DNA from 2 places in the Kosakonia radicincitans DSM 16656 genome. Region 1 is predicted to be linked to the other one. Evidence: riboswitches for the same ligand, from Rfam matches in the RefSeq annotation. Region 1 holds a riboswitch; the other holds the start of a gene.

Region 1 (6,903 bases):
TGGACGGTATTCAGGTGAAACGTCCGCGCTGCCAGGAAGCGGCGCAGCAGGGTTATGCAAACGCCACCGAACTGGCCGATTACCTTGTCGCTAAAGGCGTGCCGTTCCGTGAAGCGCACCATATTGTTGGTGAAGCCGTGGTGGAAGCGATTCGCCAGGCGAAGCCGCTGGAAGCGCTGACGCTTGCCGATCTGCAAAAATTCAGTACGGTGATTGGCGACGATGTTTATCCTGTGCTGTCGCTGCAATCCTGCCTGGATAAACGTGCGGCGAAAGGCGGCGTATCGCCGGTTCAGGTGGCGCAGGCTATCGCCGATGCGAAAGCGCGTCTGGTGTAACCGGCAAGAAAACGCAATACCGGGCCTGGCTCGTCGCCGGGCTTTTTTACGCAAAAAAAAAGCGGACACTCAGGTCCGCTAAACGTTCACGTTGGCTTTAGTTGTTCAGAGAGAAACAAAGGGTTAATCGTCTCATCACAGGGTAAGTGAGACTCCGCTTCGCTTCTGTTGCGTATTATTCAACAGAATGCTTGATAGGGATAATCGTTCGTTGCTATGCTATCTATCGCCATGAACTATCGTGGCGACGGAGGATGAATAATGAATATTCGTGATCTTGAATACCTGGTGGCGTTAGCCGAACACCGCCATTTTCGCCGGGCAGCCGATTCCTGCCACGTCAGCCAGCCAACGCTGAGCGGGCAGATTCGTAAGCTGGAAGATGAACTGGGCGTGATGCTGCTGGAACGTACCAGCCGCAAAGTGCTGTTCACCCAGGCGGGTTTGTTGCTGGTGGATCAGGCGCGCACGGTGTTGCGCGAGGTCAAAGTGCTGAAGGAAATGGCAAGCCAGCAGGGGGAAACCATGTCCGGCCCGCTGCATATCGGCTTGATCCCAACCGTTGGGCCTTATCTGTTGCCGCATATTATTCCACTTCTGCATCAAACGTTCCCGAAACTGGAAATGTATCTGCATGAAGCGCAGACGCATCAGTTGCTGGCGCAACTGGACAGCGGCAAGCTCGACTGCGCGATTCTGGCGCTGGTGAAAGAGAGCGAAGCCTTTATTGAAGTGCCGCTGTTTGACGAACCGATGCTGCTGGCGATTTATGAAGATCATCCGTGGGCGAATCGCGACTGCGTGCCGATGGCCGATTTGGCGGGTGAAAAGCTGCTGATGCTGGAAGATGGCCACTGCCTGCGCGATCAGGCGATGGGTTTCTGCTTTGAAGCCGGGGCAGACGAAGATACGCACTTCCGCGCTACCAGCCTGGAAACGCTGCGCAATATGGTGGCGGCAGGGAGTGGCATCACATTGCTGCCCGCGCTGGCTGTGCCGCGTGAGCGTAAACGTGATGGCGTGGTTTACCTGCCGTGCATTAAGCCGGAACCGAAACGTACTGTCGGCCTGGTTTATCGCCCGGGGTCACCGCTGCGCAGCCGCTATGAGCAGCTGGCAGAGGCCATCCGCGGTGCAATGGATGGCCATTTCGATAACACGTTAAAACAGGCGGTTTAAACCGTTTAGCGCGGCAACCCGATAGGCTTCCGCCATTGTCGGGTAGTTGAAGGTGGTGTTAACGAAGTACTCGATCGTGTTACCGCCACCTTTCTGCTCCATAATCGCCTGGCCGATATGAATAATTTCGGCCGCGCGCTCGCCAAAGCAGTGGATCCCCAAAATTTCTTTCGTTTCGCGGTGGAACAAGATCTTCAGGGTTCCGACATTCATGCCGACAATTTGCGCCCGCGCCAGGTGTTTAAACTGCGCGCGACCCACTTCGTACGGCACTTTCATTGCGGTCAGCTGTTGCTCGGTTTTGCCGACAGAACTGATTTCCGGAATGGTGTAGATGCCGGTCGGGATATCTTCAATCAGGTGCGCTGTCGCTTCGCCTTTAATCATCGCCTGCGCGGCGATACGCCCTTGATCGTAAGCCGCTGACGCCAGGCTTGGGTAGCCAATCACATCGCCCACCGCATAAACGTGCGGCAGCGCGGTCTGGTACATGCTGTTGACCTTCAGCTGCCCGCGACCATCGGCTTCCAGACCAATGTTACTCAGCTGCAGGCTGTCGGTATTACCGGTACGGCCGTTAGCATAGAGCAGACAATCGGCTTTCAGTTTCTTGCCCGATTTGAGGTGCATGATAACGCCGTCTTCCAGCGGTTCGATACGCTCATACTCTTCGTTGTGACGGATAACGACACCGCTGTTCCAGAAGTGGTACGAGAGCGAATCCGACATCTCCTGATCGAGAAACGCCAGCAGACGATCGCGAGTGTTAATCAGGTCGACTTTGACGTTCATTCCCCGGAAGATCGATGCATATTCGCAGCCGATCACCCCGGCACCATAGATAATGACATGGCGGGGTTCATGGTGCATATCGAGGATTGAATCGCTGTCGTAGACACGCGGATGGGTAAAATCCACATCGGCCGGATGGTAGGGGCGCGAGCCGCAGGCGATAACAAACTTCTCTGCGGTGATCGTTTCTACCGTGCCGTCGTGGCACTCCAGCGCCAGCGTGTGGTCATCAATAAAGTGGGCGTTGCCTTCAAGAATTTCGCAACGGTTACGCTCATAAAAGCCCTGACGCATGCGGGTTTGCTGATTAATCACGCTCTCTGCGTGGTTCAGAATATCAGCAAAAGAGGAGCGGAGGAGGCGGCTATGGTCGCTGTAGAGAGGGTTTTGGTTGAATTCGATAATGCGGCTAACGGCATGGCGCAACGCTTTCGAGGGGATGGTTCCCCAGTGCGTACAGCCGCCGCCGACGTTATGGTAACGCTCAACAACCGCGACCCGTGCTCCTTGTTTAACCAGACCCATAGCTGCGCCTTCGCCGCCTGGGCCGGAGCCTATTACAATTGCATCATAATCGTAGGAATGTGGCATGGTAAGGCTTACCTGTTCTTATACATAAAAACAACAGAATACTAACATTAAAGCCACGATATCCCAATTATCGTTGTGCTTTTTTCATGCAAAAAAGAAGAAACGCCGTGTAAATAATCGGTCACAATCCAGTACGATCAGATCGGATTTTTCTCTGGTATATTGCCAGAAAGCCCCAGGAAGGATTCAAACATAGTGATGGGTGTAAGAGCGCAACAAAAAGAGAGAACCCGGCGTTCGCTGGTGGAAGCGGCATTTAGCCAACTGAGCGCCGAGCGAAGTTTTGCCAGCCTGAGCCTGCGGGAAGTTGCCCGCGAGGCGGGTATCGCACCGACGTCTTTTTACCGGCATTTTCGTGATGTTGATGAGCTCGGCCTGACCATGGTGGACGAAAGCGGGTTGATGCTGCGCCAGTTGATGCGCCAGGCGCGCCAGCGTATTGCCAAAGGCGGCAGCGTAATCCGCACCTCGGTTTCCACCTTTATGGAATTTATTGGCAACAATCCCAACGCATTTCAGCTACTGCTGCGTGAGCGTTCCGGGACGTCAGCCGCTTTCCGCGCGGCGGTCGCGCGCGAAATTCAGCACTTTATCGCGGAACTTGCTGACTATCTCGAACTCGAAAACCATATGCCGCGCGCCTTTACCGAGGCGCAAGCCGAGGCGATGGTGACGATCGTTTTCAACGCTGGCGCAGAGGCGCTGGATGTGAGCGCTGAACAACGCCGGCAGTTAGAAGAGCGACTGGTACTGCAATTGCGGATGATTTCAAAAGGCGCCTATTACTGGTATCGCCGCGAGCAGGAAAAACTGGCGCATCAACCGACGAGTGAAGCAAAGGATGAGTAATGAAACAGTCAGGTCAAGATAAAGGTACGTTGCTGCTGGCGCTGGTTGCTGGCTTATCGATTAACGGCGCATTTTCCGCTGTGTTCAGTTCCGTGGTTCCCTTTTCTCTGTTTCCGGTTATCTCGCTGGTGCTGACGGTCTATTGCCTGCATCAGCGTTACCAGAATCGCACCATGCCAGTTGGCCTTCCGGGCCTTGCCGCCGCCTGCTTTATTCTCGGTGTGCTGCTGTACAGTACGGTCGTTCGCGCTGAATACCCGGTGATCGGCTCCAACTTCCTGCCGGCCGTGCTGTCGGTGGTGCTGGTCTTCTGGATTGGTTTCCGCCTGCGCAGTCGTAGCCGCAAACACGAAGCATCGGAGTGATTTTTCCCTCTCCTTTATGGGAGAGGGATGAGAGATTTTACTTTCTGGTCAACAGAACGCCGCACTCCATGTGGTGCGTGTAAGGGAACTGATCAAACAATGCCAGACGCGAAACGTAATGCGTCTGGCTTAATGTTTCGAGGTTTTTGCACAACGTTTCTGGGTTGCAGGAGATGTACAGAATGCGCGGATAGGCCTGCACCATTTTTTCGGTTTCCGCATCCAGCCCGCTGCGCGGCGGATCGACGAAGATCGTTTCGCACTGGTAGCTTTTCAGATCGATCCCCTGCAAACGGTTAAAGGCGCGTACGCCGTTCATCGCCTGAGTGAACTCCTCCGCAGACATACGAATGATTTGTACATTATCAATATGGTTGGCGGCGATGTTGTATTGCGCGGCGGCGACAGAAGGCTTGGCGATTTCTGTGGCCAGCACGCGGTTGAAATTGCGCGCCAGCGCCAGTGAGAAATTGCCGTTACCGCAATACAGTTCAAGCAAATCGCCGCTGGCGTCGCGGGTGACATCCTGCGCCCATTCCAGCATCTGAATATTCATTGCCGCGTTAGGCTGGGTAAAACTGTTTTCCACCTGGCGGTAGATCATTTCTCTGCCACCGACCGGCAGGCGTTCATCGACATAATCCTGATCGAGCTCGATTTTGGTTTTTGTGGCGCGGCCAATCAGTTGCACATTCAGGTTTTGCGCCCGCAGCGCATCACGCAACTGGGTGGCGGCTTCATGCCACTCGTTATCCAGCTTTTTGTGATACAGCAGCGTCACAATCGCCTGATTGCTCATGGTGCTCAGGTAGTCAATCTGAAACAGTTTGTGGCGCAGCGTGTGGTTGCCGCGCACGGCATCAATCATCACCTTCATTAACACGTTAATCAGTTCGCTGGCCGCCGGGAAGCTGTCGACGCGGATACGCGATTTTGTCTGCTGATCGAAGATGATGTGGTAGAGATCGTCCCCGTCATGCCAAATCCGGAACTCGGCGCGCATGCGGTAATGGCTGACCGGCGAGCGGAACACCTCCGGAAGCGGCGCGGAAAATGGCGTCATCAGCGATTGCAGACGCACGACTTTTTCGGCCAGTTGAGCTTCGTATTGTTCTGTCGGCAGGTGTTCGGGGGTCATGATGCTTCCTGAGAGATTAAGAATAACGCGGCGATTGTAGGGATTGCTCACCGGATGTCCAGTGCTGGATGTTTTTGAAATACTCACTTAGCAGTCTGGACATCCATATGTAACCGAATGTAGCATCCGTGTTCCGGTCCTGTGAGTTAAAAGGGAACCCAGTGTAAATCTGGGGCTGACGCGCAGCGGTAAGGATTAAGGTGAGACAGCAGACACTGCCAGTGGTGGGAAGTCCTGTCTTGTTGTACCTCCAAGCCCGAAGACCTGCCGGAATACGTCGCATCTGGTAACATCATCGCGTGCTATTGATGGAACCTGCGGCATCCTTTTTATTTTGTGGATGCTCTCACAATGATTAAAAAAGCTTCGCTGCTGACGGCGCTCTCCGTCACGGCATTTTCCGGCTGGGCGCAGGATAGCAGCTCAGACAATTTGGTGGTGACAGCAAATCGTTTTCAACAATCGGCTAAAACCGTGCTGGCGCCGACCGAGGTGGTCACGCGCGAGGATATCGATCGCTGGCAATCCCGTTCACTCATTGATGTGCTACGCCGTTTACCGGGCGTGGATATCGCGCAAAACGGTGGGCTGGGGCAAACGGCGTCCGTTTATGTTCGCGGTACGGAAGCAAAACATCTGCTACTGCTGATTGATGGCGTACCGGTGGCGCGTTCAGGGATTTCGAACGATCCCGAACTCAATCAAATCCCGCTCTCGTTGGTGCAGCGCGTTGAGTATATTCGCGGGCCGCGCTCTGCAGTTTATGGCTCCGGCGCGATTGGCGGCGTGGTCAACGTCATTACGATGACGGATAGCGAGAAATCCCAGGTCAACGCCAGCATGGGCTCGAAAGGTTATCAAACCTATGACGGCACTTGGCGCCAGCGTTTTGGCGATACGATGGTGACCGCGGCAGGTTCTTATACCAGTACGCGCGGATTCAACGTGCAGCCGGATTCGACATGGGATCATGATGAAGATCGTGATGGCTACCGCAATAAAACGTTCTGGGGCAGCTTACAGCATAAGTTCGATGACCATTTTGATGGTTTCTTCCGTGGCTACAACTTCAGTAATAATGTGGATTACGATCTGGGCAGCGAGCCGTATTCGCCAGATTACAGCGCCGATGAGCGCCAGTTGTATGTTCAGGGCTGGGATACCGGGCTGAATTTCAACCAGGGGATCTACTCATCGCAGCTGCTGGCCAGCTATCAAAAAAGCAAAGACTACAACTACAGCAGCATCTATGGCCGTTATAACGATGGCACTACGCTGGATGATATGGAGCAGCGTTACATTCAGTGGGGTAACAATATTGCGGTGGGTAAAGGCTCGCTGGGCGCAGGTGTCGACTGGAAGCAGGAACGTCTGGTTTCATCTAATCAAAGCACAAGCGACAGCTACGATCGCGATAATACCGGCCTCTACCTGAACGGGATGCAGCAGTTTGGCGATGTTACGCTGGAGGCTTCCGGGCGCGAAGATAAAGATGATGCGTTCGGCTGGCACGGTACCTGGCAAACGGCTGCTGGCTGGGAGTTTGTGGAAAACTACCGCCTGACGCTCTCCTACGGCACGAGTTTCCTGGCACCTTCACTTGGCCAGCAGTACGGCGCGAAGCGCTTTGGCATTGCTTCCAATCCGGATC
Region 2 (6,903 bases), 2.1 Mb from region 1:
TATTAATGCCGGAAAGCGCCATTGTGGTGTCGGTATAAAGGGTGCAGCCTTGCGTTATCGCCCCGCACAGACGTTGCAGCGCATCACTGGAAAACCACAGAATATCGAGCCAGTCGAAATCAGCGGTGGTGTGGATGACCCGTTTGATTACCGCTTCATGCAGCGGGCTGGCAAAACGAAAATCGGGGCGGGTTTGCTGGATAATCTCGCCGATAATGACAAAACTTTTGGCTTCAATAGCCTGCGGTTGCTGCAAATAATCCATCGTCTTCATCCTTATGCGCCCACGAGGGCAAGGTGTATCAGCGCAAACAGTGCCAGCGCCAGCGTGGCGGCAAGCCACATCATGCGAATGGTACGGGGAATGTCATCCGGCGTGATGGCGCGGAGCTCATCGCCAATCCACGGTTTTTCGACTCGCTGGCCGAAATAGTCATTTGGCCCGCCAAGCCGCACGCCAAGCGCCCCGGCCACGGTACCTTCCGGCCAGGCGCAGTTGGGGCTGCTGTGGTTGCGCCGATCGCGAAAACCGATACGCAGCGCATTGCCCGCATCATTACCTGCGAGCCATGCCGCCATACTGAGTAACGGCCAACTCAGACGCGCCGGGATAAAGTTGGCGACATCATCCAGCCGCGCGCTGACCATGCCGATCGCGCGGTATTTTTCATGCTTGTAGCCCACCATCGAATCCAGGGTATTGACCGCTTTGTAGGCCATTGCCAGCGGCGCGCCACCGAGCAGTAAAAAGAACAGCGGCGCGATAACACCATCGACAGTGTTTTCCGCGACGGTTTCCACTACCGCGCGGGTGATTTGCGGCGGCTGGAGCTGCGCGGTATCACGACCGACAATCCACGACAGCTTTTCGCGGCTTTCGGCAAGCGAACAGAAGCGCAGCGCCTGCTCCACTTCCCGCGCCATATCCGCAAGACAACGCGTGGCAAGCAGGGTGTAAATCATCCACACCTCCACGCACCAGCCGAACCACGGATGGATTGCCTGCGCTAGCGCGAGCACGCCCCAGGCAACGCTCCAGGTGATGCCCACTACCAACAGCCACATCACCCCGCCGCCGATGCGCAGCGCGGTATCGCTGCGGCACACTCGGCGGACGGCGCTTTGTACCAGGTTAATCAACGCGCCGATCCAGCGTACCGGATGCGGCCAGTGCGGCGGGTCGCCAAGTAAGCGATCGAGCAGAAATGCGACACACCAGGCCAGCAACGTCATGACGCGCTCCTTGCGGCAGCAAACCAGTGTTCCAGTATCGTTGGACGCTGGGCGAAATGCAGATGTAAATAGCTGGCAAAGGTGTTGCCCACCTGCCAGCCGCCCTGCCAGCGCTTCAGCACTTCGCCATCGCGCGTTTTATGGCACGCCAGCACGGCATCGCCGCGCGGGGTGAAATCGGAATAGTGAAACTCGTGGCCGCGCAGGGTTTCCCCTTCGGCAGCAAGTAAGGTCTGCTGCGTTGCGCGGGCTTCGCAGTAACCAAAGCGGGTGAGCTTACTGCCCATCCGGCTGTAACCGGGGATGGCACCGACCATCGGCCACTCATCACCTGCGGCATCCAGCAACGTATCGCCGAGATACATCAGGCCGCCGCACTCGGCATAGATCGCCACACCACGCCGGTGCGCAGCGAGAATGGCATCCCGCATCGGCTGGTTTGCCGACAGCACGCGCGCGTGTAGCTCCGGGTAGCCGCCGCCCAGCCACAGCATCTGGCATGCGGGCAACTCATGGTCATGCAGCGGGCTAAAACGCACGATGCGTACGCCGGTGTGTTCAAGCAGTTGCAGATTATCGGCGTAGTAAAAGTTGAAGGCTTCGTCGTCGGCCAGCGCCAGCGTCAGCCCTGCGCCCGCCTCTGGCGCGGGCATGGCAGGAAGCTCACCCTGCGGCAGCGTGGTGGTCTTGCTCAGAGCAAGTAAGCGGTCAATATCAAGGGTCTGTTCCAGGCGTGCGGCAAACTCCTGCCATGGCTGCGCGTCGACGACCGACTCACGGGAAGTGACCAGACCAAGATGACGTTCCGGCAGCGCCACGCCGGGATCAACAGGAACATATCCCAGCACCGGCAAGTCACAGTAATGCTCAATGGCGTGTTTCAACAGTTGAAAATGGCTGTCGCTGTTTACCCGATTGACGATCGCTCCGGCAATGCGCAACTGCGGGTCAAAGTGCTGAAAACCCATCACCGTGGCGGCAATGGAGGTGGATACGGCTTTGCCATCAACCAGCAGGATCACCGGAAGCGCAAGCTGTTTTGCCAGCGCCGCACTGCTGCAATAGTTAGGGTCGGTGCCGTAGCCATCGTAAAGCCCCATTACGCCCTCAATGACGGCGACATCGGCAGCGGTGAAATGTTGGCGAAACAGCGCATTTAACGCAGACGGCGGCAGCATAAAGCTGTCGAGATTGCGGGAAGCCACGCCGGTAACGGCGCTATGCCAGGCGGTGTCGAGGTAGTCCGGCCCCACTTTGAAGGGTTGCACGAGTAAACCACGACGTTGCAGCACGGTGAGCAGCCCGAGCGTGACGGTGGTTTTCCCACAGCCGCTGCCGGTTCCGGCAAGAATAAAGGCGCTGCGTCTGTCTGACATTCCTGTAACCCCGTAGCGGGCAGGAAGAACGGAGCCAGGACGCGTGTTGACCCGGTCTTTCGACCGCACGCTACTGAGCAACCCACTTCCCACCGAAGTTGTTGATAATGTCCATCAGGCCGGTCTTCTGGCTTAGCGTCATCCTCACCCGCCCTTCCCGATCTTACGATCAGTGGCGATTACGGGGTCGTCAGCATTACAGCAGCGGGGGCTGCGGGGGATTTACACCCCCTTCCCAGCCGCAAAATACAGTTGCGGCAAACCTGATAGATTTTTAATCACGGTACGTCATTATTACCCTGATTTTTCCCTGTACGAACTATATCGCAGCAGGGAAATAAAAACGGATTCAGTTTATCTTTGAGCAAATAATAATTTGTTGCGCTATGACAATTTATTGCTCACCCTTTTCATCCCCCCCGGCATATTAAGGCTTCAGAAAGTTCTCAAGCACATACGGAATAACAAAATATTGCTAACGGAAATTTAATCGCCCTTATAATTTGCATTATTTCGCAGACGAAATGCCTGCGGAGTCAGTTGACAGATCTGGCGAAAAACTTTGCAGAAATAGCGGGTCTGCGAGAAATCTACATTGCGCGAAATTCTGGCGTTCGCCGGGTCGAAGTGACACTATCCTGGCTTTGATTGTGAAGGGAGTTACAGCGTGGCGTTGGCACACTTTCCCGCATCGTGCGGTGAAATAATCCAGGGCTGGATCCTGGGAGGTGAAAAACTGGTCTCCTGTCCGGTGGACTGGTACAGCAGTGTCGAAGTCACATACGGCAAACCTCGGTTGGATGAACGACCACTGATGCGTCGTATGGTTAACCAACTCCTGGCGCACTGGCAGCTACCAGCCACACTGACGCATGCATTACGCATCGAGTGCTGCTCTACCATTCCACTGGCCAAAGGCATGGCCAGCAGCACCGCGGATATTGCCGCCGCCGCCGTGGCAACGGCCCGTCATCTTGAGCAACCGCTGGATGAGAAAACACTGGCGCAACTGTGCGTGGCGCTGGAACCGACCGACAGCACGATCTTTTCGCGCCTGACGCTGTTCGATCACAATACCGCTGCAACGCAGATTACCTGCGGCGGTTTGCCGGAGTGCGACGTGCTGCTGCTTGAAAGTCCGCTAACCCTGACCACTGCCGCTTATCATCGTCTGCCACGCCAGCAGGCACTGCTGGAAAATGCCCATACTCTGGATAATGCATGGCGCCTGTTGCAGCAAGCCTGCGAGGAAAATGATGCCGCGCGGCTGGGAGAAGCGGCGACGTTAAGCGCAATTGCCAGCCAGACGCTGCTGCCAAAACCGGCGTTTCCCGCCCTGCTCGATCTGGTGGAACGTTGCGATCTGTATGGACTGAATGTTGCCCACAGCGGAAGTGTGGTCGGGCTGCTGCTTGATAGTCAGCGCCATGATGTGGAAAGCGTTCGTCGGGAGTTGAAAGAGACCGGGTTGACGGCGCACTGGCCGCAAAACTATCTGCTGAAAATGGTGGCAGGAGGCGTGCTGGAAGGGTGAGAGGCGCACCTCTCACCGCTCGCTGGAGGCGTTATTCCGCTTTTGGCTCAATCGGCTTCAGTTCGCCCATAGTTTTGAGTTTTTTGGAGATTTCGCGGCGCTCTTTCGACAGTTCAGCATTTTTGATGATGTAATCGTCCACGCGATCTTCGTAGTCAGTCTTCATGCTGGCGATAATGCCCTGAATCGCTTCTACGCTCATACCCGGTTTAATGTAGTCGCTCAGGTTGTCCAGCAGCAGCACGCGCTTCTGGTTATCACGGATCTTCTTCTCCACGTCCTGGATTTCACGCTGCAATTTATTTTTGCGGCGGAACAGACGCACAAACTCCAGAACATCCTGGAATGAAGGCTTACTAGTTTCCATTTTTACACCCCTGATAATGTGAGATTCGGATTCGTTAAAGCAACCACCTTAGAGGCAAACCTACCCAATGTGGTCGCATAAGACAATGGTTTTTCCTGTCGGCTATCATAACCGCAAATGTAGCTGAATCGAAACAACCCATCAGCGGTATGTGGTTACCTGACTGTTATTTGCGCAACGCCCGACAGATCAAATGTGACAGTAGCTCCAGTTGACGGGCCAGCTCCATGCTCAGCCAGACGTAACCGTGAATCGAGGTTTCAGCCAGTGCATCGCCTTTATGTTCGCCGCTCAACTGGCGCAACTCCGCCACAATTTCACTGAGTTTTTCCGTGTTGGCCAGAATCGGCTGCGGGTTGCCTTCATACAGCGCATGCGCAATGGTCAGCAGTGTTTGCTGAGTCATCTGCTGAGTATCCCGCAGCGTATGCGCATTGATCATCACAAAATGACTGGTACGTGAGCTCCAGTGAGCATTGATTTGCAGCTCCAGCATGCAGACCATATTGCGGCTGACGGTCTGGATGGCTTCGAAAATCGCCTTTTGCAGATGTGTCTCTTTGCAGGCTGGCGCGATCAGACCGCGCATCTTCACCACATCGTTGAGGATTTTTTGCAGATGTTTTTCCAGCCGCGGCCGTTCGACCAGGTTACGGGAGAAACCCGCCTGATAAACGCGATTGAAGGCAGTGACGTAGTTGGCCATCTGAATACGCCAGTGCAAAAATGCCCGCTGCGGCCAGATCCCGGTAAACAGCATCGCCAGCAGCGAACCGATAATCACATCGCCGCTGCGCCACAGCGCGGTATGCATATCACCTGGCGGCGCGCCAACCACCACAGATAGCGTAATACCAATGAGCAGCGCCTGGTAAGGCTTTTTGCCCAGCGCCAGCCAGCCACAGAGAAACATCGCCACCGCGCACCACAGCAGCATCACGGGCAGCGAGAGCAGCTCCAGTTTTAATGCCACCAGACCCAGCGCCGCACCCAAAATTGTGCCGCCAATGCGTTCAAATGCGCGCGGAACCACGTTTCCCCAAAAGGAGATCGGCCCCATCAGAACCACCAGCGTGATCAGTGGCCAGGTTCCCTCCGGCACCTCCAGCAGACGGATCAGCAAAAAGGTCAGAATAAAAGCCAGCGCAATACGCACACCGTGTACGACACGATAATGGCGGTAAAGACGAATCTCGAAAGGACTGAGTGATTTGTCGCGACGCACAGTCGCTTCTCCCGATTGAACCGACAAAGGCGCAATTGTAGGATTTTTCGGACTCAGATAGCACCCTCTGCGATAAAAAAAGAGGCGACAGCGCTTCCTGTTACCTCTTCCGGTTAATTTATCGCTTACAGATTTTTCGGCTCAACCGGGATATGCATGTCGATTTCCCAGTAACCATCCTGCTGTGCATCGTTCAGGTAGACTTCAAAGCAGGGACCCGCAGCAATTTGCACAGATTGGTCGCTAAGCAGTTCATCAAAAAAGAGATCCCAGCACGCTTCGAACTCTTCGTTGTACACCCTCGCCTGCGCCACGGCATACTGGCCGCCGGGAATGTCGGTGAGGATCACCCCTTCGCTATTTGCCGGGATTTGAAAATCAGGATCGACGGTGATGGCAACGTCAGCGCGCAGCTTTTCCGGCGGCACTTCGTCAGGGTTATCGTAATAAGCGCACACCCACTCCAGCGGTGCGATCTTATTGCTGTCGACCCACATCATTAGCTGTTTAAAACCCTGCTTCACCGTCACATTCCAGGGCCCGACCAGATGGAACCCGGCGATACGACGTTTTTCCAGTTGCCTCACGTTGTAGCTCATGTTGACTCCCTTACCGTTACTGTTTGTTTATACAGTATAGCGTTCCGACGATCGCCTGGCATGTCGGAGTCATCAATTATGCGAGCAGACTCGCATCACCGCCACTCTGCCCGCACGCGCGTTACCCTTTGTGATGCAACCAGTCGCTCAGACGCGAGAACAAGCCGCCTTTGCCGACACTTTCCAGCGTGACCAGCGGCCAGTGAGCGATCAGTTGGTCGCGATCGTAGAGTTGAATCTCCCCTACTTGCTGATGCGCAGCCAGCGGCGCATCCAGCTCTTTACTGCTCAGCACATACTTCGCTTTGACGTTCTGCACTTCTGCTTTTGGCAGCACCAGCCAGTGATCCTGATCCGTACCAACCGCAATCTGCTCTTTATCGCCATACCACACGCGCTCGCTGCCGACTTTTTTGCCGTTACGCAAAATTTCGACGGTATCGAAGTTTTGTTGTCCCCAGTGCAGTAATTTGCGCGCCTGATCTTCACGGCCTTTCGGACTGTCCGCACCCATAACCACCGCAATCAGTCGGCGCTGACCATCGACGCTGGAGGCGATCAGGTTAAAA

The links. A riboswitch is a leader RNA that binds a small molecule or an ion and turns the genes downstream of it on or off. The one in region 1 is predicted to bind cobalamin.
Region 2: linked by a shared signal. The riboswitch ahead of Y71_RS09435 (cobyrinic acid a,c-diamide synthase CobB) and the one ahead of btuB (TonB-dependent vitamin B12 receptor BtuB) in region 1 are both predicted to bind cobalamin.

The regions. Positions count from the first base shown of each region.
Region 1 is NZ_CP018016.1:5,627,368-5,634,270, reverse strand. It holds gene argH (argininosuccinate lyase) at 1-338, shown strand, start outside; gene oxyR (DNA-binding transcriptional regulator OxyR) at 600-1,517, shown strand; gene sthA (Si-specific NAD(P)(+) transhydrogenase) at 1,500-2,900, opposite strand; gene fabR (HTH-type transcriptional repressor FabR) at 3,096-3,749, shown strand; gene Y71_RS27040 (YijD family membrane protein) at 3,749-4,114, shown strand; gene trmA (tRNA (uridine(54)-C5)-methyltransferase TrmA) at 4,152-5,252, opposite strand; cobalamin riboswitch at 5,370-5,538, shown strand; gene btuB (TonB-dependent vitamin B12 receptor BtuB) at 5,604-6,903, shown strand, end outside.
Region 2 is NZ_CP018016.1:1,936,768-1,943,670, reverse strand. It holds gene Y71_RS09445 (cobalt-precorrin-8 methylmutase) at 1-265, opposite strand, end outside; gene cbiB (adenosylcobinamide-phosphate synthase CbiB) at 277-1,233, opposite strand; gene Y71_RS09435 (cobyrinic acid a,c-diamide synthase CobB) at 1,230-2,609, opposite strand; cobalamin riboswitch at 2,710-2,891, opposite strand; gene Y71_RS30655 (helix-turn-helix transcriptional regulator) at 3,096-3,215, opposite strand; gene Y71_RS09430 (GHMP family kinase ATP-binding protein) at 3,277-4,143, shown strand; gene Y71_RS09425 (DUF496 family protein) at 4,175-4,510, opposite strand; gene Y71_RS09420 (FUSC family protein) at 4,677-5,735, opposite strand; gene sbmC (DNA gyrase inhibitor SbmC) at 5,861-6,334, opposite strand; gene dacD (serine-type D-Ala-D-Ala carboxypeptidase DacD) at 6,456-6,903, opposite strand, start outside.